DNA from 2 places in the Geobacillus sp. G4 genome. Region 2 is predicted to be linked to the other one. Evidence: predicted binding sites of a transcription regulator. Region 2 holds the regulator's gene; the other holds the start of a gene.
What was found. Region 2 encodes Rex, which represses fermentation and respiration genes when NADH is low (regulators of the CRP and FNR family bind a similar motif). Its sites were predicted from a motif close to TTGTGAAATATTTCACAA; they were not measured.
Positions count from the first base shown of each region.

Region 1: ABS784_RS12190 (hemerythrin domain-containing protein) is a predicted target of Rex. The motif match lies at 4,555-4,572, and genes of this name have one in related genera.

Region 1 covers NZ_JBEPJY010000009.1:70,696-78,284, forward strand. Annotated here, with positions in the region: gene ABS784_RS12170 (nitrate reductase subunit alpha) at 1-973, shown strand, start outside; gene narH (nitrate reductase subunit beta) at 963-2,432, shown strand; gene narJ (nitrate reductase molybdenum cofactor assembly chaperone) at 2,487-3,062, shown strand; gene narI (respiratory nitrate reductase subunit gamma) at 3,038-3,742, shown strand; gene ABS784_RS12190 (hemerythrin domain-containing protein) at 3,962-4,489, opposite strand; partial or broken gene ABS784_RS17365 (pyruvate synthase alpha chain) at 4,605-4,706, opposite strand; gene ABS784_RS12195 (uroporphyrinogen-III synthase) at 4,878-5,672, opposite strand; gene ABS784_RS12200 (hypothetical protein) at 5,882-6,127, opposite strand; gene ABS784_RS12205 (immune inhibitor A domain-containing protein) at 6,287-7,589, opposite strand, start outside.
Region 2 covers NZ_JBEPJY010000025.1:11,483-19,071, forward strand. Annotated here, with positions in the region: gene groL (chaperonin GroEL) at 1-570, opposite strand, end outside; gene groES (co-chaperone GroES) at 675-959, opposite strand; gene ABS784_RS15825 (CPBP family intramembrane glutamic endopeptidase) at 1,316-2,050, shown strand; gene ABS784_RS15830 (YdiK family protein) at 2,047-2,226, shown strand; gene tatC (twin-arginine translocase subunit TatC) at 2,410-3,153, opposite strand; gene tatA (twin-arginine translocase TatA/TatE family subunit) at 3,174-3,326, opposite strand; gene ABS784_RS15845 (redox-sensing transcriptional repressor Rex) at 3,343-3,984, opposite strand; gene moaC (cyclic pyranopterin monophosphate synthase MoaC) at 4,000-4,488, opposite strand; gene ABS784_RS15855 (ABC-F family ATP-binding cassette domain-containing protein) at 4,586-6,511, shown strand; gene tsaD (tRNA (adenosine(37)-N6)-threonylcarbamoyltransferase complex transferase subunit TsaD) at 6,833-7,589, opposite strand, start outside.

The sequences.
Region 1 (7,589 bases), on a different contig from region 2:
CGGCACAAAAGGGATTGCCTGGTCAGCGAAAGACGAGTATGAACAGTTGAAACGCCGGCTCGGCACTGTCCGGCGCGCTTCCATCGCCGACGGCTGCCCGGATATCAGCGAAGCGAAAAAAGCGGCTGAAGCGATTTTGACGCTGTCATCAACTACAAACGGCAAAATGGCGGTGAAAGCGTGGGAGGCGCTTGAGAAAAAGACGGATTTGAAATTGGCCGATTTAGCGAAAGAACGCGAGGAAGAATGCTTTACGTTTGAACAAATCACCGCCCAGCCGAAAACGGTCATCACCTCGCCGGCGTTCAGCGGCTCGGAAAAAGGCGGGCGGCGCTACTCGCCGTTTACGACGAACGTCGAACGGCTCATCCCGTGGCGGACGTTGACCGGCCGGCAGTCGTTTTACATCGATCATGAACTGATGCACGAGTTTGGCGAAACGATGGCGACGTTCAAGCCGGTGTTGCCGCACCGTCCGTTTTCAAACAAACGCCCGAAAGAAAACGGAAAGGAAGTCATCTTGAACTATTTGACGCCGCATAACAAATGGTCGATCCACAGCATGTATTTCGACTCCTTGCCGATGTTGACGCTTTTCCGCGGCGGGCCGACCGTGTGGATGAACAAAGATGATGCGGCCGAAGCCGGCATCAACGACAACGACTGGATCGAATGTTTCAACGAAAACGGCGTCGTCGTCGCCCGCGCCGTCGTCTCCCACCGGCTGCCGCGCGGCATGGCGTTTATGCACCACGCGCAAGACCGCCATATTAACGTGCCGGGCACGAAGCTGACAAACAACCGCGGCGGCACGCACAACAGCCCGACGCGCATCCACGTAAAGCCGACGCATATGATCGGCGGATATGCACAGTTAAGCTACGGATTCAACTATTACGGACCGACGGGCAACCAACGCGACCTGTACGTCGTCATCCGCAAACTCGAGGAGGTTGATTGGCTTGAAGATTAAAGCGCAAGTCGGCATGGTGATGAATTTGGACAAATGCATCGGCTGCCATACGTGCAGCGTCACGTGCAAAAACACATGGACGAACCGCCCCGGCGCTGAATACATGTACTTTAACAACGTTGAAACGAAACCCGGAATCGGCTATCCGAAACAATGGGAAAACCAAGAGAAGTATAGAGGCGGCTGGGAGTTGAAAAACGGCGAACTGCGGCTCAAATCCGGCTCGAAAGCGATGCGGCTCGTCAACTTGTTCTACAATCCGTACCAGCCTACGATCGACGATTACTACGAACCGTGGAATTACGACTATGAAACGTTGACGAACAGCCCGCTAAAACAATACCAGCCAGTGGCGCGGCCGAAATCAAGCATCACCGGCGAATGGATGGAGCTGTCATGGGGGCCGAACTGGGAAGACGATCTGGCCGGCGCCCATGTCACGGGCTTAGTCGACCCGAACGTCATCAAAATGGAGCAATCGATCCAAGCGGAATTTGAGAACGTCTTTATGATGTACTTGCCGCGCATTTGCGAGCATTGCCTCAATCCGTCATGCGTATCGAGCTGCCCGTCAGGCGCCATGTACAAACGCGACGAGGACGGCATCGTCCTCGTCGACCAAAACGCCTGCCGCGCTTGGCGGTATTGCGTCACAAGCTGCCCGTACAAAAAAGTGTATTTCAACTGGCAAACGAACAAAGCGGAAAAATGCACGCTCTGCTTCCCGCGCATCGAAGCCGGCATGCCGACGATTTGTTCGGAAACGTGCGTCGGCCGCATTCGCTACATCGGCGTCATGCTGTATGATGCGGATCAAGTGAAAGAAGCGGCGAGCGTCGCCGATGAGAAACAGCTGTACCACGCCCAGCTTGATATTTTCCTTGATCCAAACGATCCAGCCGTCGCCGCCGCCGCGAAAGAAGCCGGCATCCCGGACGAATGGATCGCCGCGGCGCAGCGCTCGCCGATTTACAAAATGATCGTCGACTGGAAAATCGCTTTGCCGCTGCATCCGGAATACCGGACGCTGCCAATGGTATGGTACATTCCGCCGCTGAGCCCGATCATGAATACGATCGAAGGAAAAGGAAGCCAAGCGAGCGCCGATGACATCTTCCCGGCCATTGATGAAATGCGCATTCCGATCGAATATTTGGCGAATTTGCTGACGGCGGGCGATACGGCGCACATCCGCACGACATTGAAAAAAATGGCGGCCATGCGCTCATACATGCGGGCGAAACAAACGAACAAACAGCCGGACATCCGCCTCATTGAATCGCTCGGCTTAAGCCGTGAAGACATTGAAGAGATGTACCGTTTGCTCGCGATTGCCAAATACGAAGACCGCTTCGTCATTCCAGCATCGCACCGCGAAGAAGTCGCTGACTTGTACGCGGAACAAGGCAGCTGCGGGCTGGCGTTCGCCGGCGGCCCGGGCGCTTGCGGCACGCTGTAAAAGGAGAAAGAAGGCGAGCCCCGCCCCCTTCAATAATGAAATGGAGGATTTACGATGAACAGCGAACAACAACAAACGGTCTTTCTATGTGTATCGTATTTGTTGTCTTACCCGGACGAACAGTGGGCCGAATCGCTTCCTGACTGCCTAGACGCCATCCGCTCGCTTGACGATGAAACCGTCCGCGCGCCGCTTTTGGCAGTGGCCGAACAGCTCGCGGTCACCCCGGCTCGAGAGCGGATGGAGCAATATGTCGAAACATTTGATTTCGGCAAAAAAACGAATTTGTACTTGACGTATATGACAAACGGCGAGCAGCGGGAGCGCGGAATCGAACTCGTCGCCTTAAAAGCGCGCTACGAGGCGGCCGGATTCGCCGTCTCCGATCACGAGCTGCCCGACTACTTGCCGCTCATGCTTGAATGGATGGCCTATGCAGATCAAGAGCATACGACCGCCTTGCTCGCCGATTATGCCGGCCATATCCGCGAAATCGGCGACCGGCTGGCAGCGGCAGGCAGCCCGTATGCACAGCTGTTTGACGCGCTCAATCACACATTCACTCAACTCGGCGTGACGCCGCTCCCGAAAGGAGGTGCAACGGCATGGCCAGCCAATTTCTCTGGGTGATTGTTCCGTATTTGGCGCTTGTCCTATTTGTCGCCGGCCATATTTGGCGCTACCAGCGCGACCAGTTTGGCTGGACATCCAAATCAAGCGAACTGCTTGAAAAACGGCAGTTGCGCCTTGGAAGCCTTCTCTTTCACTGGGGCATTTTGTTCGTGTTTGTCGGCCACGTGATGGGCATTCTCATTCCCGAGCCGTTTTACGAGGCGCTTGGCGTGACAGAAGAGATGTACCACGCCCTCGCCTTGGCAGGCGGCATTCCGGCCGGCTTGGCGGCCTTCGTTGGTTTCGTGATCCTTTTTCGCCGCCGCTTGACGGTCAAGCGCGTACGGGTGACAAGCAGCACCGGCGACTGGGTCGCGCTCGGATTTTTGCTTGTCGTGATCGCCAGCGGGTTGTCGTCGACGTTTCTGAACATCGATTCGCACGGGTTTGATTACCGGACGACAATCGGCCCGTGGTTTCGCGGCCTTCTTACGTTCCGTCCGAACCCAGCTTATATGGAAGCGGTGCCGCTTTGGTTTCAGATTCATATTCTCGCTGCATTCGGTTTGTTCGCCGTCTGGCCGTTCACCCGTCTCGTTCACGTATTCAGCTTCCCGCTCCGCTACTTGCAGCGCAGCTACGTCGTCTATCGAAAGCGAATGCCAAAACAAGCAGAGCCGGTCAACCGCGCCAAGTAAGCGAGCGGCGGGCGTCACATCAGGAACCCTAAACTGAACAGGCGGAGGGGGCAAACCGATTGCCTAACAGCCGGCCTGTCAACTTTAACGGCGGCGGGAACGAAACAACGTGCGCTTCCGCATACCCTAACGATCATGCATAACAACCTGCCAACAAATGAACCAATAATAAAAAACAGGATGCCCGTCGTTTGGGGCATCCTGTTTTCCATTTGTTACTTAGTTAATGCGCGCAAACAGCTCCTCTTTCTCCGCATCGGACAACAACCGCTCGGCCATCGGGAAGAGCACGTTCTCCTCTTTCATGAAGTGCTCATCCAAAATATGATACGCCTCAATCACCGCGCCGGCAAGCGTCAACGCCTGTCTGCTGTCGATGTTCTCCGGCAGCTGGGCGGTCTTTTCTAAAAACATGGAAAGGCACGTTTTCGCCTGTTCGTGTTCGTATTCCATAACGGCGATAGGGCCGGTCGTCCGCCCGATGTACCGAGCCATCATTGGGAACAATACGCCTTCTTCCCGCTCCGAATGCGGATCTAGGGCGGCGACGAACGATTCAACTTTTTCTCTCAAATCAGCGAGCGGCTCACGCCAGTTGCGGTCATTTTCCCCGCGGCCGATCGCCTCCGCTGCGGCAAGCAGCTGCTCCATTTGGGCGCGCAGCGGGCCGTGTTCTTGTTTTAATTGCGCCAGACCGGCGCATAATTTCACCCCTTCAGGGCCGCCCATATGGCAAAATGAATGCATCATCAATTCCTCCTTTTTATGATCCGTCCGTTGTTTCCATTATACTGTGTGCAGCATCTCCATCGTTGTGAGTCATATCACACCGCCGACAGGCAAGCGCAAAAAAAAAAAACAGCACGCTCGCCCCCATGAGCGACGCGCCGTAGCAAATCCCCGCCGAACCGTGCTCTCCATCTGCTGGAATGAGCTTCGTTTCATGCTCGCCCCGCCCTTTCATATGAAAAATACATCCCCAGTTTTATTATAAGCGGAAAATGTTCGAAAAACTGTGACAAAAAATAAACAGTTTAGTATTTTTGATGAAACACATAATATAAAACATTTAACAAAAAGATGATCTCTTATATAGCAGGTTGGACAATTGATATAAAACAACCCTCAACAGGGCTTATTGTTGAAAATAACGGGCAAGCGTCACAATCATCGCTCCCATCCGCTCATGTTCCGGGGCGATGACGCGATCGACTCCCTCTTCTTCCAATGCTTCTTTTGTCACTTTGCCAACGGCGCAGGCCACGACATCGGTGCGAAACGCGTCAAGCAGCGATGCGATCTCTTTTTTCTCGCGGGCGAACGAAAAGAAAAAGCGGACTTGCATCGCCGATGTAAAACAGACGGCATCGACTTCGCGCCCGACGATTTCTTTATACAATGTCGCCAGTGTCTCCTCATCCGGAGCGATATGCCGGTATGGCAACAATTCCGTATACAAAGCGCCTTGTTCAAGAAAAAACTGCTTCAAGGCTGGCGCGGTATCGCCGTACAGCTGTACAACAACGTTTTTTTCCGCAAAGTCGTGCCCATAAAGAGCAGCAATCAACCCTTTCGTCGTCCCGTCCTCGCTTGCGGCCACCGGGGTGACGCCGATTTGTTTCAACGCCGTCACCGTTTTATAGCCGCGGGCAGCCACGTTCGCTTCCTTGATCGTTCGATGCCATTGAGCAGCCATTCCCTCCCGGTCGGCCGCTTCCAACAGCGCCTCAAAGCCGATTCCCGTCGTAAATACGATCCAGTCCGGCCGCATGGCGATGACGGTTCGCATTTCCTCTCCCAGTTCGCTTCCCTTTGAAAAGACGGTCCCTTGCGCCGGACGAATGATGGCCGTTCCTCCTTGCTTTTCAATAAGCGTTGTCATTTCGTCCAGTTTGCGTGACGCGCACAAGGCAATCCGTTTGCCATGCATGTCCCTTCCCCCTTATGGTCAGTCGTTCGTCCTTTCCATTCTAAAAGATGGTCTTTGCCTATGCAACAAAAACCATTCCGCTCCCTGGCACATCGCAACGCGAATGCCGCCTTCATTGGGTATAGAGCCCAGCGCAACAGAACAGACCGCAGGCAGAAACAGCCGACCACCATCAAAAAAACACGCGCCCAAAGACGCGTGCCCTCCGTTCAACGAGTATGTACCATGGCCTCTTCTCCCCGACGGTCAAAGGAACCGATGATGCGCGTCGGCTCGACGGAAATGATCCGGTCCAACGGAATGTTCATTAGACGCATTTGCCGGTTGTAAACAAACAGTTTGCGCGTGTCCTGATACAGCTTGACCGGCAGCACGACCGCTTCCCCTTGATAGGTTTTTACACGCACCGGCTGCTTCTCGGCAATCCACGCCGACAGCTGTTCATACCATTCCATTCTGATTGTTCCCCCTTCTCATCCGATCCTACTTATGATTATAAACGGAAAAAGCGGAAAAAAGGGGGAAAGAAAAATCAACAAATTCGACGAAGGGATGACAAACCGTGTCGATAAATGTTCAGCGCACGGAAATGTTCCGTGCGCCTTTGGAGGTGGTCAGCGGTGGATCAACACACGCGCTGCCGTGCGGTCAACGCTTTCACCGATGACGCGGATTTTTAGGCCATAGTTGGGCACGTTCCGGCCGGCGTCGACGGCCCCTTTATTGTCATACGACCGGCTGTCGTCAAACACCGGCGTCGGCGATGTATCGTTGTCGATCAGCTGTGAGCCATTGATTGCCACGCGGAATGGGGCTCCTTTTTGCAGGCTGAACGCCGCATCGTGCACTTGATAGCGAGTCGACGCTGTCGTATTGCCCGACCATTTTAACGTATGCTGGTCGGCATCCACAACGCCAAGAAACCCTTCGCCCGGATGGACGCCCGTCCAGTTGTTGTCATAGCCTTCATCCACATACCAGACGACAAGCCCTGGATCGTACGAAAGAAGCCGGTCGCCGCGCAAAATATGGGCGAGCCCTTCATCGACGCCGCGGTGGTTGCGCCATTCAAGCAAATAATAATGCTTCGAGCGCGCGATGCCGTCGCTTTTCGCAAAACCGTCCAACGCGAAAGCGCTGTCGCCCTCTGCATCGTCTGTGAGCGCGATTGTTCCATCTGCCGTCACTTGAATGTTGTCAACATACCAGCCAGCTTCCGACACCGCTACATCAGTGATGTAATGGAAGCGAAGGTCAATCGTTTGTCCTGCATAGGCCGACAAGTCAAATTCCGCCTTCACCCAGCCGTTTGACGTACCGGTAATGCCGTTGCCAGGGTTTTGCCCGTACGGATTGTCGGTCGTCGTAATGTTTCCTTGAATTGTTGTCCATTCGTTGCTGCCATGCGGTTTTACTTCTACCGCCCCATAATCCCAGTCTTTCTCAATCGCATACCATGTATCAAATGCCAGCGTCGCCTTGGACGCTCTCGTCAAATCGATCGTCGTTGACATCGTATGATCTAAGTTGTTTCCACTGCCGGAGAAATAGGCATACGCACCGCTTGGCGGGGTCGTGATGACCGTTTCTTTGTCCGGCAAGTTGATGCGCACGGCATCGTTGTTCGTCCCTTTCGTGTTCGCTTCATCGAGCACGACTTCAACACCGTTTGGCGTTACTTCGTTCCACTCAACGGTCGTTCCGCTCAGCCAGTTGCTGCCGGGCATGGTCGACTGCAAAAACTGTTTCGCCCAGGCGCTGAAGCCGGTCGGCTCGGTGCCCGGAATGCGTCCCGCCCAACTTCCGCTTGACATAATCGACCAATAGGCAACTGGCTCGCCCAGACCGGAGTAAATCGTATCGTATTCATCCGGCAGCCCTAAATCGTGGCCGTATTCGTGAGCAAACACTCCTGCC
Region 2 (7,589 bases):
CCCTTCGACAACGTCGAGTTCCGTCGTGAAGCCTTTCGACTCTTCAAGCGTGATAACGCCATCATTGCCAACGCGTTCCATCGCTTCAGCGATCAATTGGCCGACTTCTTCGTCAGCAGCCGAGATCGCAGCAACTTGGGCGATCGACTCTTTTCCTTTAATCGGTTTGGAGATGGCTTTCAATTCTTCAACCGCAACAGCAACCGCTTTTTCGATACCGCGACGGATGCCCATCGGGTTGGCACCAGCTGCTACGTTTTTCAAGCCTTCGCGGATCATCGCTTGAGCCAATACCGTAGCGGTTGTTGTACCGTCCCCAGCGATGTCGTTCGTTTTGCTGGCGACTTCAGCGACCAATTTCGCGCCCATGTTTTCAAACGGATCTTCGAGCTCGATTTCTTTCGCGATCGTTACCCCGTCATTCGTGATGAGCGGCGAACCGAATTTTTTCTCCAATACGACGTTGCGGCCTTTCGGACCTAATGTGACTTTCACTGCGTCTGCAAGTTTGTCCACCCCGCGCAACATCGCACGGCGCGCTTCTTCACTGAACTTGATTTGTTTTGCCATACCCCGTTACCTCCTTATGAAATTGTTGGACTGCGTGCCACAAGTTAAGTATCCGATTAAGTACCCAGTATGTTTTCGGAATGTTTATGTGATGAACGCATATATTAGCGGATGACAGCCAAAATATCGCTTTCGCGCAAAATTAAGTATTCTTTGCCGTCGTATTTCACTTCTGTGCCCGCATATTTCGAGAAGATAATGCGGTCGCCAACTTCGACTTCCGGCGCGATGCGTTGGCCGTTATCGAGCACGCGGCCTGCACCGACAGCAACAACGCGGCCTTCTTGCGGTTTTTCTTTCGCCGTATCCGGCAGAACGATACCGCTAGCCGTTTTTTCTTCTGTTTCCACGACTTCAATGACAATACGATCGCCTAATGGCTTCAACACGGGGAACAACCTCCTTAACGATAGTTTTCACCGTTCTTATTAGCACTCATCACTATTGAGTGCTAACACACTTATAATATTAATGAACTTCTTTCAGTTTTGCAAGTAGGAAATGCAAAAAAATAACTGTTTTTCTCTCCTAAAGAAGAAAGAGCAAAAGGAGCCGGTTGTTTTGCCTCTACTCCCCATCCGCGCGGAGCCCGTTTTCATTATTTCACATTCCTCGGACTGATAAACGGCTCCGGTTAATTTTTTTTACGGCGGTCAGGTGGGATGCGAGGATGCAGTTTTCTTACTATTTTCGCCATACATGTGCTACAATACGGATATAATTTGAAATAAAAGGGGTAGAGGGTTTGAAACGCAACCACTGGTACGTCATCATCACGTATATCGTCATGCAGCTGTCCGCCTTTGTCGGCGTGCCGCTTCTTCGCGCCCTCGGCGTCGGCCAAGGAACGGAAAGCCGCCTCGAAGCCGCCAAACTGGCTTCCGGGTATTGGGCGGTCATCAGCTTTCTGCTTGCGTTCGTCGTGATTTTATGGCTGCTCCGCGGTGACCGCAACGAACGAATGATGCGGCGGCTGCCGCTTGCTTCCTCGTGGATGTGGGCGGTCTTGGGCGTCTTTTTGGCGCTCGCGGCCCAAAGCATCGCCGCCAACATCGAATGGCGGCTGCTCGGCATCAAACCAGGGTCGGAAAATACAAGGCAAATCATCGATATCATCCGCCTGACGCCGCTGTTGGTCGTCGTCACCTCCGTCATCGGCCCGATTTTGGAAGAGCTCATCTTCCGCAAAATCATTTTCGGCTCGCTTTATGAAAAATACAACTTTTGGCTTGCTGCGCTTGTCAGTTCGCTTTTGTTTGCCATTGTCCATATGGAGCCGGAACATTTGCTTCTGTACACATCCATGGGGATGGTATTCGCGTTTTTATACGCAAAAACCGGACGCATTTTCGTACCGATTTTCGCCCATGTCGCCATGAATACGTTCGTCGTCGTCATGCAGACGCTATTGGCCGACGAGATTGAGAAAATGATGCGCCAGTCCGAGCTGCCGCTCGCCGTTTGGAGGGTTTGGCTATGATGCGAAACCCTCGGCTGTTTTCGCTTCTGTATTTCGTCTTAGGCTCAATGTTTACGTATTTGGCCATCGAAAGTGCTCATGAAACGGTTTGGAACGTCTCCACCATCGCTTTAGCGGCGCTCGCTGCCTTTGATTTCGGCACCGCCCTTCGCCTTCTTTTCGCCTCAAAACGCTGACCCCCTTCCCGTGATTCGCGCGGGAAGGGACCAGAACATCAATCCCATGACGGCGATCATATCGTGAAAATGGAAACAAAAAAACAAGAGGCCGGCCTCAAAACCCTGTTTTGCGGCTTTTGAGACAGCCCCTTCGTTTGGCCCGGCCTTGCTCGCTTTCCTCTCAATGTTTTTCGTCCCGCCTCACTCATTGCCTTCCTGCTCGACTGCTCGCTGCGCTTTCCGATAGCCGATGCGCGCCACCCAAATGCTTCCTTCATACAAAATGGTGAGCGGAATCATGACGATCACTTGCGACAACACATCCGGCGGCGTAATGACCGCCGCTAAAATAAGCAGCGCTAAATACGCATACTTGCGGATGCGAACAAGAAGCTGCGGCGTAATAAGCCCTAAGCGGGTAAAAAACAGCACAACAATCGGAAGCTGAAATACGATGCCAAACGGCAGCACGAGCTGAAGCAAAAACTGAAAATATTCATTAATGCCGATCATTTGTTGAACCCCTAGTTGGTCAGCCAGCTGGCTCATAAATCGAACGACAAACGGAAACAAGACGAAATAAGCGAAGCTGACGCCTGCTAAAAAAAGAACGATCGACGCCGGGATATAGCTTAACGTCACTTTCCGCTCTTTTTCATACAGACCGGGGCTGACAAACGCCCAAATTTGATACAACAGCACCGGAGCCGACAGCACAGCTGCGATGACAAAGGCAAACTGAAAATACACTTTAATCGGATCGGTGAGGCGGAAGGCGTTCATGGTCAAATGCTTCGCCTCGGCCGTTCGCTGCAAATACAAAATGACATCATCGACAAAAAAGAAACTAACGACAAGCGCCGCAGCAAAAAAGATGAGCACGATGATGAGCCGTTTTCGCAGTTCACCCAGATGCTCATACACCGACATTTCTTTGTCATTCATTGTTTCTCCATCCTGCCTTGTCATCGGTCGGTTTTCGTTTCTTCGTCATCAGCGAGCCCTTTTGTGGCGTCTTTAAACTCGCGAAGCGACTGGCCGAACGACCGCCCTAATTCCGGCAGCTTTTTCGTGCCAAACAGCAACAAAATTGCAGCAACGAGCAACAAATATTTCATGTGTTGTTCTCTCCTTTTACGATGGCGATGGATAGTTTTTCAAAAAATAGACGAGCGACTGCAGCTCAATGGCTAAATCGATATGATGGACGCGAATATGGTTCGGCACGTTCAACCGCGCCGGAGTAAAGTTTAAAATGCCTTTAATTCCTTGGACGACAAGGCGGTCGGTCAGCGCTTGAGCCGCGGCGGCCGGCACGGTTAAAATGGCGACCGGGATGTTTTCGTGAAGCCGCTCCTCCAACTCATCGAGATGATAGACCGGCACCCCGCCGACTGTCGTTCCTACTTTCCGCTCATCGACATCAAACGCCATCACGATTTTCGTATTGTTGTTTTTCGAAAAATTATAGTTTAAAAAGGCGGTGCCTAAATTGCCGACGCCAAACAAGGCGACTTCGGTCACCTCATCCTCTTCAAGCGTCCGGCGGAAAAACGACAACAAATAATTGACATTATACCCGTATCCCTTTTTACCAAGCGCGCCAAAATAGGAGAAATCGCGGCGGATCGTCGCCGGATCGACTTTCACCGCCTCGCTCAACTCGGCAGAGGAGACGCGTTGCTTGCCGGAAGCGTGCAAGTTTTTCAAAAACCGATAGTAAAGCGGCAGCCGTTTGGCGGTTGCCTGCGGAATTTTCGGTTGTTCGTTGCTCATGATCTCATCCCCTAGCTAATCGGTTTTCCGTCGGTAATGGCCAGACTTCCCGCCCGTTTTTTCGACCAAATACGTCGGACCGATGACCATTCCTTTATCAAGCGCCTTGCACATATCGTACACCGTCAACGCACAGACCGAAGCGGCCGTCAGCGCTTCCATTTCCACTCCTGTGCTCCCTTTCGTTTTCACCGTTGCCGTGATGACGAGCTTATGCGCTTCTCCATCGTTTTCCCAAGCAAAAGCAATGTCCACACCCTTTAACATAAGCGGGTGACACATTGGAATAAGGTCAGCTGTCTTCTTCGCCGCCATCACCCCCGCCACTTGAGCGACGGCGAGCACATCCCCTTTCTCGATCGCATTGCTCGTCATTTTTTCGTAAATTTCCCGGCTGACAGTCACGCTCGTTTGCGCCACAGCCACTCGCACAGTATCTTCTTTGTGCGTAATATCAACCATTTTCGCGCGCCCTTGTTCATTGAAATGAGTGAACGATGACAATACAATCTCCTCCATTTATACACTATACACGATTTTTCATCATTCGTCTTTGACCGTTTTCGCGACTTACGTTAAACTATTCGCGAGGTGAAATGACATGATCATTTTGCAAGTGCACGGGCTCACGAAATATTTCGGCGCTGACCTTATTTTATCGAATATAAAACTAGAAATACAGTCCCGCGACCGAATTGCCCTTGTCGGCCGCAACGGAGCGGGAAAATCGACATTGTTGAAAATCATCGCCGGTGAACTCTCTTTCGACAGCGGCAAAATCATCAAACCAAACCATATCAAAATCGGCTATTTGGCGCAAAACAGCGGGCTCGACTCGCCGCGTTCCATTTGGGACGAAATGCTTGAGGTATTCACCCCGCTTCTAGGACTCGAAAAACAGCTCGCCGAACTCAGCATGCAACTCGGCGACCCAGACGTACTCGCCGATCCAGCTCGCTATGAAAAAACGCTGAAAACGTATGACGAGCTGCAAGAACAATACAAAGAACAAGGCGGCTACCAATACGAAGCCGATATCCGCTCCGTTTTGCACGGGCTGCAGTTTTCCTCATATGATTATAAAACAACGCCGATCTCGTCGTTAAGCGGCGGACAGCGGACGCGTCTTGCCCTTGGGAAATTGCTGTTGTCCAAGCCGGATTTATTGATTTTGGACGAGCCGACGAACCATTTGGATCTTGAGACGCTCTCTTGGCTGGAGCAGTACTTGCAAGCCTATCCCGGTGCCGTCCTGGTTGTTTCCCACGACCGCTACTTTTTAGACAAAATCGTCACTGACGTATACGAACTGTCGAATGCCACGCTCAAACACTATGCCGGCAACTACAGCCGCTATTTGGAGTTGCGGGCCGAGCAATACGAACAAGAGTTAAGACGGTACGAGAAACAGCAAGAAGAAATCGCCCGACTCCAAGACTTCATCCAGCGCAACATCGCCCGTGCCTCGACGGCCAAACGGGCGCAAAGCCGGCGAAAGCAACTGGAAAAAATAGAACGGCTCGAACGGCCTGTCGGCGATGAAAAATCAGCCTCCTTTTCGTTCTCGATCGATCGACCGAGCGGCTATGAAGTGCTCACCGCTGAAGACATAGCCGTTGGCTATGGCGACGGTGCACCCATCATCCGCCAAATCAGCTTCCGCATCACGCGCGGCGAAAGCGTCGCCCTAGTCGGGCCGAACGGCATCGGCAAGTCGACATTGCTGAAGGCGATCGCCCGAAAACTCCCTATCCAAACAGGAGAGCTCCGCTACGGCGCAAACGTCCAAATCGGCTATTACGATCAAGACCAAGCTGATTTGTCATCGAACAAACGGGTGCTTGACGAGCTGTGGGACGCCTACCCCGAAAAGACAGAAAAAGAAATTCGCACCGTGCTCGGCAACTTCCTGTTTTCCGGCGATGACGTTTTAAAACCGGTCTCCGCTTTAAGCGGCGGGGAGAAAGCACGCCTTTCGCTCGCCAAGCTGATGTTGCAAAAAGCAAATGTCCTTCTTTTGGACGAACCGACAAACCATCTAGACCTCGACAGCAAAGAAGTGCTCGAGCAAGCGCTCATCGACTACCCGGGAACGATTTTGTTCGTTTCCCACGACCGCTATTTCATCAACCGAATCGCAACAAAGGTGTTTGAACTTTCCAGCGGAGGCCTAACGGAATACTTAGGCGACTATGATTACTACATCGCCAAAAAAGAAGAAATACGCGAACTGGCACTCCTGAACGTCCGCCCGACAGAAACGGCAAGTGATTCTGCCAAAACGACATACGAGCAAGAAAAAGAGGAAAAAAAACGACGGCGCCAGCGCCAACGCCGCTTGGATGAAATCGAAGCCGAGATTGCAACGCTTGAAGCACAAATCGCTGAGATCGAGCAGCAACTTTGTGATCCATCCGTTTACGGCGACTATGAGACGATGCAACGATTGACGCAAGAAAACGACGAGCGAAAGCAGCGAGTCGAAATGTTATTGGCCGAATGGGAACAGCTTTATACTTCACTATAACCGACAACCCGCCTCTAGTTTCGGCGGGTTGTTCTTTAGTTAGTCACATTATCCACAAAAGAATCCACAATTTCCACCATGGAATATAAGTTATTCACCAACTTTTCCACATTATCCACAAAAAACATCTTCCTTGTTACACAAAAATCGCTGTGTATTGTCTTTCTTATGTTGATAGTGTTTTACCGCTTTTTCCACATTGCCCACAGATTTGTGGATAAAAATATACACAAACTTTTTCACATGAAAATAAAAAGGACGATCCGTTTGCCTGCCGCAAACGGATCGCCCTTCGGTGTCTTTCGCGTTTCAGCCAACTGCCTAGACAAGCGGCAAGCTTGGATTGGCGTTGAGCGCCAAATCAGCCCGCTTTCCTTGTTGATATAACACTGTTCCCGCAGCGGCAATCATCGCCGCATTATCAGTGCATAACGATAATGGCGGGATGACAAGCTCTACATTGGGGAGCTCTTTCATTTTATCCTGCAGTGCGTCCCGTAACCCACGGTTGGCCGCCACCCCGCCGGCGAGCAGCACTTGCCGCACGCGGTATTCCTTTGCCGCCTGCACGGTTTTCGCCACTAGCACATCGACGACGCTGGCCTGAAAGCTCGCAGCCATCTGCCTCGGATCGATCTCCTCGCCGCGCTGCTTCGCGTTGTGGAGCGCATTGAGCACAGCTGACTTCAAGCCGCTGAAGCTAAAATCATACGAACCTTCCTCAAGCCATGCTCGCGGCAAATCAATCACTGGCTCACCCTCATGGGCCAGCCGATCGATGTGCGGTCCTCCTGGGTATGGAAGGCCTAAAGCCCGAGCCACCTTGTCATACGCCTCACCGGCAGCGTCATCGCGCGTTTCACCGATCACCGCAAAACTCCCATGCTCCTTCATGTACACTAGTTCCGTATGACCGCCGGAAACGACGAGCGCCAACAGCGGGAACTTCATTTCAGCCACTAATTGATTGGCGTAAATATGACCAGCGATATGATGCACCCCAATAAGCGGCAGTCCATAGGCAAACGCCAACGCTTTCGCCGCATTCACCCCTACAAGAAGCGCCCCGACAAGCCCC